Regions from separate parts of the Roseateles noduli genome, predicted to be linked through region 1. Evidence: predicted binding sites of a transcription regulator. Region 1 holds the regulator's gene; the other holds the start of a gene.

Region 1 (8,916 bases):
GCGCTGCTGGCCGTCGACAACTGCTTCGCCTCGCCCGCGCTGCAGCAGCCGGCGAAGATGGGCGCGGACTTCATCATCCATTCCGGCACCAAGTACCTCGACGGGCAGGGCCGCGTGATCGCGGGCGCGATCTGCGCCTCCGCGAAGCACGTCGACGAGGTGTTCACCCCGGTGATGCGCTCGGTGGGCATGTCGCTGTCGCCGTTCAACGCCTGGGTCGTGCTCAAGGGCATGGAGACGCTGTCGGTGCGCATGAAGGCGCAGACCGCGAGCGCCGCCGTGTTGGCCGAATGGCTGGAGGCGCACCCCGGCATCGAGCGTGTGTACTACCCGGGCCTGAAGTCGCATCCGCAGCATGAGCTCGCGATGCGCCAGCAAGGCGGGCAGGGCGGGGCGGTCGTGTCCTTCATCGTGAAGAGCGGTGGCGAGGACGGCGGCCGCGCCGCGGCGTTCCAGGTGATCGACCAGACGCGCATCTGCTCGATCACCGCCAACCTCGGCGACACCAAGACCACCATCACGCATCCGGCCAGCACCTCGCACGGCCGGCTCACCGAGCCGCAGCGCCAGGCGGCCGGCATCACGCAGGGTCTGATCCGCGTCGCGGTCGGCCTGGAAGACATCGAAGACATCAAGGCCGACCTGGCCCGCGGTTTGAATTCCCTATGACGACTCCTTCCACCCCGGTCCGCACCCGCATCGCCCCGTCGCCGACGGGCTTCCTGCACCTCGGCACGGCGCGCACGGCGCTGTTCTCGTGGGCCTACGCGCGCCACTACGGCGGCGAATTCGTGCTGCGCATCGAGGACACCGACGTCGCGCGATCAACGCAGGATTCGGTCGACCAGATCCTGGCATCGATGCGGTGGCTGGGCCTCGAGTACGACGAGGGCCCGGTCTACCAGATGCAGCGCCTGGAGCGCTATCACGCGGTGATCGAGCAGATGATCGCGGCCGGCACCGCCTACCGTTGCTACTGCTCGCCCGAGGAGCTCGCCGCGATGAAGGCAGGCCAGGAGGCCCGCGGCGAGAAGCGCCGCTACGACGGCACCTGGCGTCCGGAGCCGGGCAAGACGCTGCCCGCGATTCCTGCGGGCATCGAGCCGGTGGTGCGTTTCAAGAATCCGATCGACGGCGACGTGACCTGGGACGACCTGGTCAAGGGACCGATCACGATCAACAACCGCGAGATTGACGACCTCATCCTGCTGCGTCCGGACGGCGTCCCGACCTACAACTTCGCGGTCGTGATCGACGACTGGGACATGAAGATCACCCACGTCTTCCGCGGCGACGAGCACATCAACAACACGCCCTGGCAGATCAACCTTTTCAACGCGCTGGGCGCGGCGTTGCCGGCGTTCGGGCACATCCCGGTGATCCTGGGCGACGACGGACTGAAGCTGTCCAAGCGCCGCGGCGCGGTCAGCGTCACCGCGTATGAGGAAAACGGCTATCTGCCCGAGGCGATGCTGAACTACCTGTCGCGCCTGGGCTGGAGCCACGGCGACGACGAGCTCTACAGCGTGTCGCAGCTGGTGTCGTGGTTCGATGGCAGTCACATCTCGAAGAGCCCCGCGCAGTGGGATCCGGCCAAGCTGGAATGGGTCAACTCGCACTACATCAAGCAGGCCGATGACGCGCGTCTGGCGTCGCTGGTGGCGGCGCAACTCGGCAAGCGTGGCCTGGCCGCGCCGGAGCGCCTCGAAGCGATGTGCGCGCTGTTCAAGGATCGCTGCAGTACCACGGTGGCGCTGGCAGACTGGCTGGCGATGTATGTGTCGCCGGTGACGCCGAGCGAGGCGGATCGCGCCCAGCACCTCACCGATGCCGTGAAGCCGGCCGTGCTGGCGCTGGCGGACAAGCTCGACGCGCTGGCGAATTGGGACAAGGCATCGATCAGCGCCGCGATCAAGGAAACGATCACGGCGCACGGCATCAAGATGCCGCAACTGGCGATTCCCGTGCGGGTGCTGGCCTGCGGTCGTTCGCAGACGCCGTCGGTGGATGCGGTGCTGGAACTTTTCGACAAAGAAATTTTGTTGAACCGCTTGCGTTCCGTTTAAAACTCGATCTATACTCTCGTTCTCGCTTGAACAGCGCGACGTTCGAAACGAACTTCGAAGCGGCAGACGATGAATAAACGGGGAGCGCGAGCTCCCCGATGAAATTCAGAAAGCCGAAAAGAAGCCGGATCGAATTCCCCGAAGGGGGTATAGCTCAGCTGGGAGAGCGCTTGCATGGCATGCAAGAGGTCAGCGGTTCGATCCCGCTTACCTCCACCAAACTTCAGTTTGCGTGGCGCGCGGTTCAAGGAAGAAGGTTCAGTCCCCTTCGTCTAGAGGCCTAGGACACCACCCTTTCACGGTGGCTACAGGGGTTCGAATCCCCTAGGGGACGCCAAGTTTCGAACTTGGTTACTGACCAGAAATTGAACGAGAAAATCGAAAATTTCTTCGGAAATCGATTTGATCGTTGTCAAAATCAGGTACAGTAACGAAATCGACGCAGCGATGACATCAAGTAATTGATGGAATCAAAGCAGGAAGAGTTTGATGCGACAGATCGAAAGGTCTTGAGTATCTGGAGTGGTAGTTCAGTTGGTTAGAATACCGGCCTGTCACGCCGGGGGTCGCGGGTTCGAGCCCCGTCCACTCCGCCAACACAGTTGAGACTCGGGCGGCGTACCGATTCGATGCGAAAGCATTCGGGGGTATAGCTCAGCTGGGAGAGCGCTTGCATGGCATGCAAGAGGTCAGCGGTTCGATCCCGCTTACCTCCACCAGAACGCCTTCGGGTGTGACGGTTGCAAGGTACGCGCAGTTCGAGTCAAAACAAGCAGGTCCTGTCCCCTTCGTCTAGAGGCCTAGGACACCACCCTTTCACGGTGGCTACAGGGGTTCGAATCCCCTAGGGGACGCCAAGTTTGACAAGGCTTGGCTGCATCGCGGTTCTGAATGGAACTGATTGCTTGCAGCAGAACTTGTTCGCAAATGATATCGATGCACCCAATAGCGTCGTATCTGGAGTGGTAGTTCAGTTGGTTAGAATACCGGCCTGTCACGCCGGGGGTCGCGGGTTCGAGCCCCGTCCACTCCGCCAACATTAGAACCCTGTCGATGCAAATCGGCAGGGTTTTTTCTTTGGTCGTCGCTTTTGTTCTTCAATCAGATATCCGGATACTCGCGCTTGCGCTGCGCCGTATAACTCCACCAATCCCGGGGAGGACTGCCGTTCATGAAATCCACGGCGGCCATATAAGTATCCAGGACACATGGATCGTGCCGCTGACCGGTGAGTTTGCAAATCCGTTGATACAGCGCGAACGCGTCGGCGCCCACGAGATCCACCGGCTGATGAATCCCCATCAATTCGAAATCCCGCACCATCGCCGGTCCGATGTTGGGAATCTGCCGCAGAGACGCGCATTCGGCGGCCGAGGCCGCTTTGGTGTGCGTCTTTCGCGCGCTCATGAGGGGATCGCGGCGCTCAATGGAAGCCGCCGGAACGGATCAGGCCGACGGCCAGGCCTTCGATTGCAAACTCCTCGTCGGGGCTGACCTCGATCGGTTGGAAGTCAGAGTTCTCCGGCAGCAGGCGGATGCCGTCGGCATGGCGCTGGAAGCGCTTCACGGTGACCTCTTCACCGATGCGCGCCACGACGACCTGGCCGTTGCGCGCCTCGCTGATCTTCTGAACGGCGAGCAGGTCGCCGTCCATGATGCCGATGTCCTTCATGCTCATGCCTTTGACGCGGAGCAGGAAGTCGGGCGCCTTCGAGAACATCGAGGGGTCGACGCTATAGTGCTGCTCGACATGTTCCTCGGCGAGGATCGGCGCGCCGGCGGCGACGCGGCCCACGAGCGGCAGCGTCAACTGCGCGAGGCTTGCCAGCGGCAGCGCGAACTGGCTGTGCTCCCGGGCGCGATTGACCTGACGCAAGGCGGTCGACGGCAAGCGGATCCCGCGTGCGGTACCGCCAACCAGCTCGATGACGCCTTTTCGCGCCAGGGCCTGCAGGTGCTCCTCGGCCGCATTCGCGGACTTGAATCCCAGCTGCTGCGCGATCTCCGCGCGGGTGGGCGGCGAGCCGGTGCTCTCGATGCTGTCACGGACCAGATCGAAGATCTGCTGTTGCCGGGCAGTGAGTTTGGGCGGTGTATCCACGAGCAAGCCTTTATTCCATTGAGGACCGGATGTCGAAACGCGGCGACCCTGATGGTTCGAAAGCCGCCTGAGAATTCATCCAGCATCTGGATTTTTATACAGGAGACGAGAAATTGCAAAGTGTGGCCCAGACCCTCGTGATCATCGGCACCGGCGGGACCATCGCCGGGGCCTCCGGCAGTGCGACGGACAACGTCGGCTACAAGGCCGGCTCGCTGTCGGTCGAGTCGCTGGTGAGCGCGGTACCGGCGTTGGCGTCGAAGGCGCTCGAGGCTGAACAACTGGCTCAGCTCGACAGCAAGGACATGGATCACGCGACCTGGGCGCGACTCGCGCGCCGGGTGCGGGAGCATCTGGATCGCCCCGAGGTCCGCGGCATCGTGATCACGCATGGCACCGACACGCTCGAGGAGACCGCTTACCTGCTGCAGCGCGTGCTGGCGCCGGAAAAACCGGTGGTCCTGACGGCCGCGATGCGCCCCGCGACGGCCATCCAGGCGGACGGTCCGCAGAACCTGCTGGATGCGGTGGCTGTTGCCGAAGCCGAAAGCGTGCGCGGTGTCGTCGCGGTCGTGGCGGGTCAGGTGTGGTCCGGTCTGGAGCTGCGCAAGACGCACAGCTATCGCCTGAACGCCTTCGAGGCGGGGCCCGACGCCGGTCCACTGGCCGTGGTGGAGGAGGGCGCGCTGCGCCGTTTCCGCGACTGGCCGCAAGGCGAGGCGTTGGGCGTGACTCTGCTTCCCGAAGACGCGTCGCGGTGGCCTTGGGTCGAGGTGCTCGGCAGCCACGCGGGCTCGGAGGCGCGTTCGCTCGACGCGTGGCGTGCGGCGGGGCTCCAGGGGCTGGTGCTGGCCTGTACCGGAAATGGCACGCTGAATCGTGCGCTGGACGCGCCCGTGCAGGCGCTGAAGGACGCCGGTATCCCGGTCTGGCGAACGACGCGCTGCGCGCAGGGGCGCATCGTCGGCGCGTCCGACGAGCCCGCGGCCGCGCTGTCGCCCTGGGCGGCGCGCATCGAATTGATGCTCACGCTGCTGCGCTCCCGCTGATCTCACCGCGCCAACGAACGCGCGCGCAAGCATGCGCCAACGAAAAAGCGCCGGCACTGCCGGCGCTTTTTTCATTGAGCGTCCGGAACGAGCCGGACCTGGATGATCAGACGATCGTCAGCGTGACGTCGATGTTGCCGCGCGTGGCGTTCGAGTACGGGCAGACCTCATGGGCTTCGGCGACCAGCTTCTCCAGCGCGGCGCGGTCCATGCCCGGCACGGAGATCTTCATCGACACGGCGATGCCGAAGGCGCCCGGCTTGTTGGCGTGGGGGCCGATGCCGACTTCGCTGGTGATCGAGACTTCGGCCGGCAGTGCGACCTTGTTGCGACCCGAGACGGCCTTCATCGCGCCGATGAAGCAGGCCGAGTAGCCCGCTGCGAACAGCTGTTCCGGGTTGGTGCCGGGGCCGCCGCCGCCGCCGAGTTCCTTCGGCGTGGACAGATCGACCTTCAGCGCGCCGTCGGACGATTGCGCGGTGCCTTGACGGCCGCCGGTGGCGGTGGCGGTGGCGGTGTAGAGGGCTTTTTCGATGGCCATGTGAGGCTCCTTGGTGGTGATGGGTGAGGGTGAAAGGACAACTCGGGGTCAGGTCTCGCCATCCTCGTCGACAGTGACGGGATCAGCGGGATCGCGTGCCAGATGGGTCAGTACATTGGCTCGCAATTCATGCAGGCGTCTTGTCAGCGACTCCAGTTCGGCGGGACCGCAGGCGCTGGCGCAGGCCAGTTGTTCGGGGATGGCGACGGCTTGCTCGCGCAGTGCGCGGCCGGCGGGCGTCAGGTGGATCTCGACGCGGCGCTCATCGGCCGCGGCGCGGCGGCGCTCGATGAGGCCGTTCGATTCCAGGCGTTTCAGCAGCGGCGTCAGCGTGCCGGAGTCCAGGTTCAAGCGTTGCCCCAGATCGGAGACGCTCGGGCCGCCGGTCTCCCACAGCACCAGCATCGCCAGGTATTGCGGATAGGTCAGGCCCAGGGGAGCCAGCAGCGGCTTGTAGAGCTTCGTCATCGCCAGCGAGGTCGAATAGAGCGCGAAGCACAGCTGCACATCCAGCTTCAGCCAGTCCGTGCCCGCGGGCCCCGGCTGGGCGCGGGTCGCGGCCGGGGCGGCGGCGTCCTGCAGGCTGATGGGGGTTGTGGTTGGCATGGGTCGAACTATAGCGAGCAATTAAATTGCACGCAATTGAAATGGTCTTTATCTTCCATTGTTGAAGCCGACTATCGGGCGCGTTCCACAGGCCGCATGGAATGTCATAGCTTGCGGGATTACCCGGATTCCGAGCGGTGGGGGAGACCCGAGACACTGCGCGCGCCTCGACGAGGCGACAGCGACGCAACGCAACGCAAGGATCCTCACGAGGTCCGTGACGTCGGTGCAACCGGAAAAGCGGCATGGCGGCAGAGCCTGGGACCATGCCTATTCACAGGGAGTTTCATGAACACGTACCTCCAGCGGCGCTTGCCGCGCGTGCTCGCATGCCTGCTCGGCAGCGCCGCCGCCGCGATCGCCCAGACGACTACCGTCGTCGACAACACCTCGGCCGGCTTCACTGCTGGCTATGCATGGACGTCGAGCACTGCGGGCTCGCCGACTTTTGCAGGCGCGAACCACCTCGTGGCCAGCGGGCTGAGCAACATCATCGACAACACCTCGCCCAACTTCTCCACGATTGGCAATTGGTCGACGTTGACGGACGGCACCGGGATCTACGGAACGAACTACCTGTCGGCCCCGATGTCGTCGCGTTCAATCTATCGCTATCCCGCCGTGGTAGCCGACAACCGCTCCAACTCGGTCTACCGGTTCAACAACATGTGGGCGGCGGGCACGACCTTGTCCGGCTACTACGGCCAGGACTACGCCTACATCGAGCCCAACTTCGTCAACTATCCGAAGATCGTTCAGTACGAGGTGGACATCTTCAATCAGGGTGGGATTTCTGGAAGCCGGCAGATGACGCTGTCTGCGCATTGGCCGACGTCGTCGACCAACGCCACGAATACGGTGTTCCGTGTGCGTACCTATGGCGGCGCGCTCCTCGCTCAATACACCGTCAACCAACGCCAGAGTTCGGGCGAGTGGAAGCTGCTGGGGCCTGCGTTCACGGCCTCGTACCAGTCGCAGCTGAGGATCGAGGTCGATGCTACCAACGCGGATGGCCGCGTGATCGCGGACGCGATCCGGTTGGACACGGTGGACTCCGTGCCCGTTAACACCGCCAGATGGCAGTTGCCCTCCAACGGGCCGAGTGGCACGCAGGACGTCTATGCGCGTTGGCCCGAGGGCGGGCTCAACGGTCTGGCGGTGTGGACGGCAGTGGGCGGCAACGGCAGCAGCAAGCCGGTCCCCACCTATCAAAGCCAGATCGGCGGTCGGTGGATCAAGGTCGGCGAGGCGAGTCTGAGTGGTCCCCAATCGAACGCGGTCCTGCTCGAGGAATCGACCCTCAACGGGGGGCATTTGGCTGCGGACGCGATCGCCTATGTCCCGCAGAGCAGCTTCCCGTCTGCGCAGTGGTTCTTCAATACAGGGGGGGCGCCGACGGACATCTACGTCCAATGGTCGGCCGATGCTTCACGCGCGCCGGATGCCCGGTACATCGTCACCACGTATCTCGGATCCTCCTGTGCAGTGGTCGAGCGTGCGATCACGGTCGATCAGCGCGATGCGGGTGCCGCCACCGGAACCTACCTGGGGCGGTTCACGTCGGACCGCAGTTGCCCGGCGGAGACGAAGGTCGAACTGATGCCTGGCAACGGCGTGGGCACGCTGTCGGCGGACGCGGTCCGGTTCGTCACATTCTGACGGTTGATCCCGACCGCGTTCTGAACTGCGATGGTGCCGGCCTAGCCCGCGAACGTCTGCGCGTAGTGGTCGGCTGATGATTCGACGCGACCTTCGTCAGCCTCTGACGAAGCAAAGGCGACGGGCTCAGCCCGTCGCCTGGATCGCGTCCACCTGCTCGCTGAGCTCCAGCCACCGCAGTTCCGCGGCCTCGACCTCGTCGCCGATGGCCTTCAGGCGCTTGCCGGCGTCCGCGATCTGCGCGGGCGTCTGGCCGGCGCCCGACAGCTGCGCCTCCAGCGCGGCGCGCTCGTCCGCCCACGCCTTCATGCGGGCGTCGATCTGTTCCATCTCCTTGCGCAGCGGGCGCGTCTGCTCGGACAGCTTCTGACGGGCCTGGCCGCTGAGCTTGCGGTCCTCGCGCTTGACGGGGGCGGGCGGCGTCACCGGCAAGGCGGCCACGGGCGCCGCTGCCACGGCCACGGGGGCCGGCGCAGGGGCGGAGGCCGCGCTGCTGGCGCGCGCGCTGCGCAGGGCCTGCTTGGCCTCTTCCTTGGCGAGTTTCGCGGCCTCCTTGGACCGATCCAGCAGCCAGCGCTGGTAATCGTCCAGGTCGCCGTCGAAGGGCGCCAGCTTGCCGTCGGCCACCAGCCAGAACTCGTCGCAGACCTCGCGCAGCAGCGCGCGGTCATGGCTGACCAGCATGACGGTGCCCTCGAACTCGTTGAGCGCCATCGACAGCGCCTCGCGCGTCTGCAGGTCCAGGTGGTTGGTCGGTTCGTCCAGCAGCAGCAGGTTGGGGCGCTGCCAGACCAGCATCGCCAGCACCAGCCGCGCCTTCTCGCCGCCCGACAGGCTGCCCACGTCCTGGTTCACCATGTCGCCGACGAAGCGGAACTGGCCGAGGAAGTCGCG
Region 2 (8,916 bases), 1.5 Mb from region 1:
AGTGAGCGGCCTGCGCCTTGATCGCGGTCAGGACGTCCTCAGGGGAAGCGAGCCGCTTCGTGGCGTGCCGATCCAGCAGCGCGTCGGTCTGCCTGGTGATGCCATTCAGCTGCGAGCGGACCTCGGCGTGGTACTGGTCCTTGGCAAGCTGGTCCTCGGACGTCCACCGGCTGACCGGGATGGTGGCGCCAACAGCGATTGGAAAAGAAGGCGTCGTCGTTCTTGCAGAAAACATCAGGCCACACGTCAAAAAGGTAAGAAGCTGCGCTAGTGAACTGGGTTGTCAAACAGGTTCCTGCTCCGTGTTTCCCCCAGGGCACCGCGTCAGGTTCCTGTCATGCGCCGGCGCGATGAACGGGGGATGGCCCCGACCCCCGACACCGTTGTCCACGCCGCGCCAGGTTCCCCCCTGCATGCGGCCCTGCAGCCGCCCCTCTCGGGGGCTGTGCCGACGCAGCCGATCCGCTTGCGCGCGCGGGCCGCGAGCGCGCAGGAGATGAGCGCCATTCCGTGGCTGAAGGCGATCGAACCCGAACTGCGCGAACGCGTCGCCTCCAGCATCCAGGTGGCGGAGGTCGAGGTCGGCGAGCGGATCTGTCGCATCGGGCGCGAGGCCAACTTCTGGTTCGGTGTCATCGACGGACTGCTGAAGATGAGCAACGACGAGGCGGCGGCGCGGCAGGTCACCTTCACCGGCGTGCCGCCGGGCGGCTGGTTCGGCGAGGGCACGCTGCTCAAGCGCGAGGCCTACCGCTACAACATCCAGGCGCTGCGGCGCAGCGTGGTGGCGGGGCTGCCGCTGGAGAGCTTCCACGAACTGCTGGCCACCAGCCTGGCCTTCAACCGCTACGTGCTCAACCAGCTCAACGAGCGGCTCGGCCAGTTCATCGCCGCGCGCGAGATCGACCGCCAGAGCGACCCCGACCTGCGCGTGGCGCGCAACCTGGCGGCGCTGTTCCACCCGCAGCTCTACCCCGGGGTGAACGGACTGCTGCGCATCACGCAGCAGGAACTGGGACACCTGGTGGGGCTCTCGCGCCAGCGCGTCAACGAGGCGCTGCGCCACCTGCAGGAACAGCGCCTCATCGCCGTCGAGTACGGCGGGCTCAGGGTGCTCGATCTGGCGGGGTTGCGGGTGTATCCGCAGCAGTAGGGATGCGCTCGTCTGCCCCGTCGACGATGGACTCGACGACGACGGTCGAGGCGGTCGGCCTCACGCCCCGAACGGCGTCGCTTCCGGCGGTTCCTGCGGCAGCGCCGCGTACTGGCCTGCGTTGATCTCGTAGAGCAGGCTCGCGGCCTCGCCCGGGCAGTCGGCGACCGAGCCGGTCAATCGCAGGCCGACACGCTCCAGCGTCTTGCGCGCCGCCGTGTTGCCCGGCGGCAGCAGCGCGTGCACCGACGTCGCATGCAGGCTCTCGAAGGCCAGCGTCAGCGCCGCGGTCGCCATCTCCGCCGCATAACCCCGGCCCCAGTGATCGGACAGGAAGTGGAACTCCAGCAGCAGCGCCGGCGCGCCGCAGATGCGGCCCCGGCTCAAGCCGCCGAAACCGATCGCGCCGAGCGAGGGCTGCTCCCGCAGCGCCACCGCCCACGGCCCCAGGCCGTCGCGCGTCCACAGCGCGCGCCAGAGCTCCAGCCGTTCCGACGCGGCCGGACCACCCGCGTCGAATCGACGATTCGCGGGATCGGTCAGCAGGTCGCGGAAGGCGCGTGCATCCGCCGCGGCAGGCGGACGCAGGCTCAGCCGGCGGGTCGCGGTGAGCCGCTCGACGGCGGGGATGGAGATGAAGGGCGCAAGCATAGGGTTAACCCGCAAATTATGCGCCCAACCCGGATTTCAAGTGCAGCGTCGACCGGGCGGTCGGTGACAGGCCAGGACTTGCGTCACGAAACGTGACCAAGTGGATGGAACCGCAGAAGCTTTGAGCCGGTCGCGCGCCAATCGCCCACCTCGTGTCCGCATCACAGGGGGATGCCCCTCGCGAGGGGGTGCCGACAGCCCGCGGACAGGTCGAACGGGCCCCGCTCGCATAGCATTCCCGGCATCCGCGGGTCTCGCGGGGGGCTTCTCCCCCTTCGGCACCCGTCCCTCAGGACGACGCGGCGCCCGGCGCCGCAGGAACGAGAGCCTCGTGATGAAGCTGCTGGTCATCGAAGACAACCCGGACATCGTCGCGAACCTGTTCGCCTACCTCGAGCCGATGGGCTACGCGCTGGACGTGGCCCGCAACGGCCTGGGCGGCCTGGCGCAGGCCGCCGCCGGCTCCTACGACGCGATCGTGCTGGACCTGACCCTGCCCGGCCTGGACGGCCTGGATGTCGCCCGGCGCCTGCGCAAGGACTTCCGCCGTCCCACCCCCATCCTCATGCTGACCGCCCGCGACACGATCGCCGACAAGGTCACCGGCTTCGAGAGCGGCGCCGATGACTACCTCGTCAAGCCCTTCTCCCTGGTCGAGCTGGAGATCCGCCTCAAGGCGCTGATGCGGCGCTCGCACGGCCTGAACCTCAGCTCGGCGGTCAGCTACGCCGACGTCAGCTTCGATCCCGACACGCTCGAAGCCACCCGCGCCGGCAAGCCGCTGCAGTTGACGCCCACCGGCTACAAGCTGCTGTCCGCGCTGCTGCGCGAGGCGCCCAAGCTGGTCCGCCGCGAGGACCTCGAGCGCGAGGTCTGGGGCAACGATCCGCCCGACAGCGACGCGCTGCGCACCCACATCCACGCGCTGCGCGCGGCACTGGACAAGCCCTTCCCCATCCCGCTGCTGAAGACCCATCCGGGCATCGGCTACCGGCTGGTGTCGCCCGATGCGGGATGAGCCGCGGCGAGACCCCGGCGATCCACGCGGCCACCCTCGCGGCGATGCACGCGCCGGCCGCTCGACGGCCGCGCCGACCACGCTGCGCACGCGCGTGGCCGCCGCCTTCCTGCTGCTGACGCTGCTGGTCTGCGGCGCCTTCGCGGTCGCCGCGGTGCGCATCGCCTCGAGCATCGAGGACCGCCTCGTCGACCAGCGCCTGGACCGCACCGCCGACGAGCTGATCGCCCGCGAGAAGCAGGGCCTGGAAGCCGACCTGCCGCCCAGCGTCACGCTCTACAAGGGCGATGCCATCCCGCAGGCACTGCGCGGCAAGCCGCCGGGCAAGTACACGCTGCCGCAGGAGGACGCCACCTTCACCGCCCTGGTCCGCGACGACCTGGGGACGGTCTTCGTGCTGACCGACCGCGACGAGGACTTCGCCAAGATCGAGGCCGGCGTCTACGGCCTGCTCGGCCTGGCCTTCGTCTGCTGCCTGGGATTGGCGCTGTTCCTGGCGCAACTGACCGCGAGCCGCATCGTCGCCCCGGTCACCGCGCTGGCCCGCGCCGTCGAGACCGACACCGCGCCGCGCGAATATCCGCTGCTGGACTCGACCGACGAACTGGGCGTGCTGTCGCGCGCGTTCGCGGCCAAGACCGAGGCGCAGCAGCGCTACCTGGACCGCGAGCGCTGGTTCACCGGCGATGTCAGCCATGAGTTGAGAACGCCGCTGGCTGTGATGCTGGGCGCGGCCGAGATCCTGAAGGCGCGGCTGCACGATCGCGACGACATGGTCGAACTGGCCGAGCGCATCCGGCGCACCGCGGCCGACACCAGCGAGCGCGTTGTCGCGATGCTGCTGCTGTCGCGCGACCCGGCCAGCATCGGCGCGCCGCCGACCGCGCTGCTGCCGCTGCTGCGCCAGGAGATGGAACGCTGCCGGCCGCTGCTCAAGGGCAAGGAGGTCGAGATGACGCTGCATGCCGCGTCCGCCGATGCCGGCCTGGAAGTGCCCGCGCGGCCCGAGCTTGCGGCCATCGCGCTGGGCAACCTGATCCGCAACGCCTGCCAGTTCACCGACCATGGCCGCGTCGACATCCGGCTCGAGGCCGGCCGCGTGGTCATCGAGGACACCGGCATCGGCATCCCGCCGGCGGTGCGCGACCGGATCTTCGACCGCTTCATGCAGGTCGACCCGGCGGGCGCCGGCAGCGCGGGCCTGGGCCTGGCCATCGTCAAGCGCGTCGCCGAGCACCTGGGCTGGACCGTCAGCCTGGAAGCGCCGGCCCGTGGGGGGACGCGATTCGTGCTGGCGTTCGGCAGCGGTCATGCCGACGGCAACGAGCGCCGCACCACGAGCTGAGTCGGTCAACCACCAAGTGAGCGGTTCAACCGAGCAGCAGAGGCGTTGTTCCCTTCCGCTTGCAGTCTTGCAAGTACGCGTCGACGAACTGCTCATACACGGGACGCATCCTGAAAAGGCTCTCAGGATCCCGATCCTTCATGGCCAAGCCGGCGTCAAGCCACGCGCCCTGTTCAGGCGGGACGCGCGACCAGATTCCTTCGAGTTGCACAAATGCGACCTGGAGGTCGACGGCATTGCGGGGTGCATGCCGCCACGCCCCGCGTAGGTTGCTTTCGAACATGCTGTCCGGGTCACGGCATGCCACCAATGATTCCATTTCCTGCGCATGGCAGCGAAGCTTGGCCTCGGTGTCCGGGGACGGCGCACCCCGGCCCAATGTGTAGGCGGACTCACGCACGATGCCCGCCCGTTCGCGGTAGGCGTCCCTGACATCACGGGGGAGCTTCTTGTACGCCTTCTCGATCTCATCGATCCGGGCATGCGTTTGTGCTCGATGCGCCGTGTCCGGCGGCGCCGTGTCGCGGTGATGCGCCTGTTCGGAAGGGTGGGAGTCAGAGGGTTTGAAACGGTTGAGGAACATGTCGGCATTTCATCGTTGAGTCCTTCCAGTCCTCCGCCACCGCCCGAAAGTTCACCTCGAGATCCTGTCGCCCGCGATCTGTAAACGTCCTGGACGGGTCAGCTGCCCATCTATACTGTATGCAAATACAGTGTCGAAAATTCGCACCTTCCCATGCCATCCCTACCTGCCGGGGAGGGTCGCCTGTCCCCGCCTCCCAGCGGTGACGATGGACTGATCTCTCCCACCCAGAATCTCGTCCTCGATGCAGCGCACCATGCGCTGCGGATCGGGCCCATGCCACTTCCGCCTGCCGTGGCAGAGGCGATCTGGCGCGGCGATGCGCTGGGCCGCGGCACCGACACCGTCTGGCCGAGCGGCTTCGACGCGCTCGATGCCGAGCTGCCAGGCGGTGGCTGGCCGGGGCGCCAGTTGACCGAAGTGCTGCTGCCGCAGTTCTCGCTGGCCGAATGGCGGCTGGCGGGACCGGCGCTCCGACGCGTCGTCGCCGACGGTGCCGCGGTGGCGATGGTCGGACCGCCCAAGCGCCCCCACCTGCCCGGCCTGATGCACCTGGGGCTGGATGAGCGCCACCTCGTCTGGATCGACGCGCGCGCGCCGTCGGAGCGGCTCTGGTGCACCGAACAGCTGATCAAGTCCAACGCCGCCGGCGCGGTGCTGGCCTGGCTGCCGCAGGCCGCGCCCGAGCAGTTGCGGCGGCTGCAGGTGCTGGCGCAGTCATTCGAGGGACCGGTGTTCCTGTTCCGTCCGCTGGCAGCCCGCCATGACCCGTCGCCGGCGCCGCTGCGGGTGCTGGCGACGATCGATGTCGACTGGGCCCTGGACGTCCAGATCCTCAAGCGCAAGGGCCCCGCCCACGAGACTCCGCTGCGGCTGGCCTCGATCCCCGGCGGACTCGAGCATGTCCTGACCCCGCGGGTGATGCGGCCCAGCACGATGCGCCCGGTGGCGCCGATGACGGTGCCGGGCGTCGACGTGGCTGACGTGGCCGACACCGTCAACGAGTCGGCCGGCAAGGCCCAGGTCAGTGCCGGGCCCCTGCTCGAGACGGTGTCCGAATCCCTCCACGAGCCCGTTGCGCTCACCCTGTTCCCGGAGTTCTCCCATGTTGTGGGTCGCACTGATCCTGCCGCCTCGTCCGCCGGCACCGTTTGAGGACCCGTCGACCGCGCCCCCGCCGCATCCCTGGGGGATCTGCGCGGAGACGCAGGCGGGCCTGGCGGTGTGGTGCCTGCAGTTCACGCCGCGCGTGGCGCTGATGGAGGACGCCGTCGTGATGGAGGTCGAGGCCAGCCTGCGGCTGTTCCGCGGCCTGCCCGCGCTGAAGGCGCGCCTGAGCGACGAAGCGCCCGACCTGGGCGCCGTGGGCATCGGCTGGGCGCCGTCGGCCACCGCCGCGCTGGTGCTGGCGCGTTGCGGCGTGCTCGACCTCGGCGGGCGGCTGCTGCAGGCGGTGCTGGACCCGTTGCCGCTGCAGGCGCTGAGCGCCGGCGCGGAACACGCGGAACCGCTGAGCCGCGCCGGCATCAACACGCTGGGCCAGTTGCGGGCGCTGCCGCGCGGCGGCATCGGCCGACGCTTCGGCGCGGCGCTGCTGACGATGCTGGACCAGGCCTACGGCCTGCGGCCCGAGGCGCATGCCTGGGTCGCGCTGCCCGAGGACTTCCACGCCCGCGTCGAGCTCCCCTGCCGCGAGGACCACGCGCCCGCGCTGCTGCTGGGCACGCGGCCGCTGCTGATGCGGCTGTGCGGCTGGCTGGCCGCGCGCCATGCGGGCGCCACCGGCGTCACGCTGCACTGGATGCACGATTCGATGCGCGCCAAGGACGCCGGCGAAGGTGGTTGCCTCACGATCCGCACCGCCGAGCCGATCCGCGAGCTCGAACACTTCTGCCGGCTGATGGCCGAGCACCTGGCCAAGACCCAGCTGCTGGCGCCGGTCGGTGAACTGCGGCTGGAGGCGGTCGGCGTGCAGGCGCTGGTGGAGGACAGCGGCTCGCTGCTGCCCGACGTGGTGCGCACCGGCGAGACGCTGTACCTGACCCTGGAACGCATCGCCGCGCGGCTCGGTCCTGAGCGCGTGCAGCAGCCGGTCCTGGGTGACGATCACCGACCCGAATGGCAGACGCGCTGGCGACCCTGCGGCGACGGCCGGACGACCTCCCGCCGCAAGGGTCGGCAGGCGGCGGTGCGCGCGCCGGCCGTGCCGGAGCCCGCCTTCCTGCTCGACCCGCCGCTGCGGCTGGCGGTGCGCGAGCACCGGCCGCACTACCAGGGCCCGCTGACGCTGCTCGTGGGACCGGACCGCGTCGAGGGCGGCTGGTGGGACCGCATCCCCGACACGAAGGCGCATCGCCAGGTCACCCGCGACTACTGGATCGCCGTCAACGAGAACGCCGGCGTGCTGGCCGTCTATCAGGAACGGCTGAGCGGGACGGGCAACGGCGACGACGACAAGTCCGCCGTGCAGGCGTGGTTCCTGCACGGGATGTATGCCTGATCAGGCGCCCTCCGTTCGTACAGGCCGCTCACCATGTCCGCCCTCCCTGGCGCCTCGGTCCTTCCCGACTACGCCGAGCTGCGCTGCCTCAGCAACTTCAGTTTCCTGAAGGGGGCGAGCTGGCCCGAGGAACTGGTCCTGCGCGCCAAGGAGCTCGGCTACGCCGCGCTCGCGATCACCGACGAGTGCAGCATGGCCGGCATGGTGCGCGCGCACGTGGCCGCGAAGCAGCACGGCATGACGCTGCTGGTGGGCAGCCAGCTCCTGATTGAACCCAGCGGCGCCTCAGGGCGCGTCTCAGGCGCGGTCGGCGCGGTCGGCGCGGTCGGCACGTTGGGCGCGTTGGGCGAGCAGGATGCGGAGGACGAAGGCCCGTTCACGCTGGTGGTGCTGGCCTGCAGCCTGAACGGCTACGGCAACCTGTGCCAGTTCATCTCGCGGCTGCGGCGCTCGTCCGAGAAGGGCACCTACCGCTGCACGCGGGCCGACATCGGCCCGCAGACGCTGGACGACTGCGTCGTGATCGCCTGCCCGGACCGGCAGGCGACGCCGGCGCAATTGCTGTCGATGGCGCGCTGGCTGCTGACGCGCTTCACCGGGCGTTGCTGGCTGGGCATCGACCAGCCCCAGCACGCCGACGACGAGATCCGCCTGCTGCGCCTGCGCGAGGCCGGCGCGCTGACCGAGATCCCGCTGGTGGCCGTCGGCGACGTCACCATGCATGTGCGCAGCCGCAAGCCGCTGCAGGACGTGCTGACGGCCACACGCCTGGGCAAGCCGCTGACCGAGTGCGGCCAGGCGCTGGACCGCAACGCCGAGCGCCACCTGCGCCACCGCGGCCGCCTCGCGCTCAGCTTCCCGGCGGACCTGCTCGCCGAGACGCTGCGCGTCGTCGAGTGCTGCGGATTCAGCCTCGACGAACTGCGCTACCACTACCCGTCCGAGGTCGTGCCCGACGGCCAGACGCCTGCCGGTCATCTGCGCCGCCTGACCTACGAGGGCGCGGGCCGTCGCTGGCCCGCGGGCGTGCCGGCCGCGGCCAGCGAGCAGATCGAGCGCGAACTCGCACTGATCGAGGAACTGCGCTACGAGCACTACTTCCTGACGGTGGCCGACATCGTCCAGTTCGCGCGTTCACAGGGCATCCTGTGCCAGGGCCGCGGCAGCGCGGCGAACTCCATCGTCTGCTACTGCACGCATGTGACCGAGGTCGACCCGGAGCGGATGCAGGTGCTGTTCGAGCGCTTCATCAGCAAGGAACGCAACGAGCCGCCGGACATCGACATCGACTTCGAGCACGAGCGCCGCGAGGAGGTCATCCAGTACCTCTACCGCAAGTACACGCGCGAACGCGCGGCGCTGGCGGCGGTGGTGATCTCCTACCGCGTGAAGAGCGCGCTGCGCGACGTCGGCAAGGCACTGGGCTTCGAGCCCGAGGTGCTGGACACGCTGTGCGGCAACCATCAATGGTGGGACGGCCAGACCATCGATGCGGAACGCCTGCGCGAGTCCGGGCTCGACGCCGACGACCTCGCGGTACAGCAACTGGTCAAGATCACCTCGGAGCTGCTGGGCTTCCCGCGACACCTGTCGCAGCACCCGGGCGGCTTCGTGCTGACGCACGGGCCGCTGACGCGCATGGTGCCGGTGGAGAACGCGTCCATGC

Evidence for each region. The regulator LexA, encoded in region 1, represses DNA repair genes until DNA is damaged. The targets are predictions, from matches to a motif close to ACTGTATNNNNATACAGT.
Region 2: imuA (translesion DNA synthesis-associated protein ImuA) is a predicted target of LexA. The motif match lies at 4,865-4,882, and genes of this name have one in related genera.

Annotation. Positions count from the first base shown of each region.
Region 1 is NZ_CP192463.1:1,269,856-1,278,771, forward strand. It holds gene ACQ4L4_RS05690 (O-succinylhomoserine sulfhydrylase) at 1-669, shown strand, start outside; gene gltX (glutamate--tRNA ligase) at 666-2,066, shown strand; tRNA gene ACQ4L4_RS05700 (tRNA-Ala) at 2,210-2,285, shown strand; tRNA gene ACQ4L4_RS05705 (tRNA-Glu) at 2,328-2,403, shown strand; tRNA gene ACQ4L4_RS05710 (tRNA-Asp) at 2,586-2,662, shown strand; tRNA gene ACQ4L4_RS05715 (tRNA-Ala) at 2,710-2,785, shown strand; tRNA gene ACQ4L4_RS05720 (tRNA-Glu) at 2,848-2,923, shown strand; tRNA gene ACQ4L4_RS05725 (tRNA-Asp) at 3,026-3,102, shown strand; gene ACQ4L4_RS05730 (helix-hairpin-helix domain-containing protein) at 3,168-3,473, opposite strand; gene lexA (transcriptional repressor LexA) at 3,490-4,167, opposite strand; gene ACQ4L4_RS05740 (asparaginase) at 4,290-5,216, shown strand; gene ACQ4L4_RS05745 (organic hydroperoxide resistance protein) at 5,323-5,757, opposite strand; gene ACQ4L4_RS05750 (MarR family winged helix-turn-helix transcriptional regulator) at 5,806-6,363, opposite strand; gene ACQ4L4_RS05755 (hypothetical protein) at 6,652-8,022, shown strand; gene ACQ4L4_RS05760 (ATP-binding cassette domain-containing protein) at 8,149-8,916, opposite strand, start outside.
Region 2 is NZ_CP192463.1:6,423,885-6,432,800, reverse strand. It holds gene ACQ4L4_RS28065 (hypothetical protein) at 1-235, opposite strand, end outside; gene ACQ4L4_RS28060 (Crp/Fnr family transcriptional regulator) at 497-1,153, shown strand; gene ACQ4L4_RS28055 (GNAT family N-acetyltransferase) at 1,214-1,804, opposite strand; gene ACQ4L4_RS28050 (response regulator transcription factor) at 2,139-2,822, shown strand; gene ACQ4L4_RS28045 (sensor histidine kinase) at 2,812-4,167, shown strand; gene ACQ4L4_RS28040 (hypothetical protein) at 4,193-4,750, opposite strand; gene imuA (translesion DNA synthesis-associated protein ImuA) at 5,027-5,905, shown strand; gene ACQ4L4_RS28030 (Y-family DNA polymerase) at 5,856-7,250, shown strand; gene ACQ4L4_RS28025 (error-prone DNA polymerase) at 7,284-8,916, shown strand, end outside.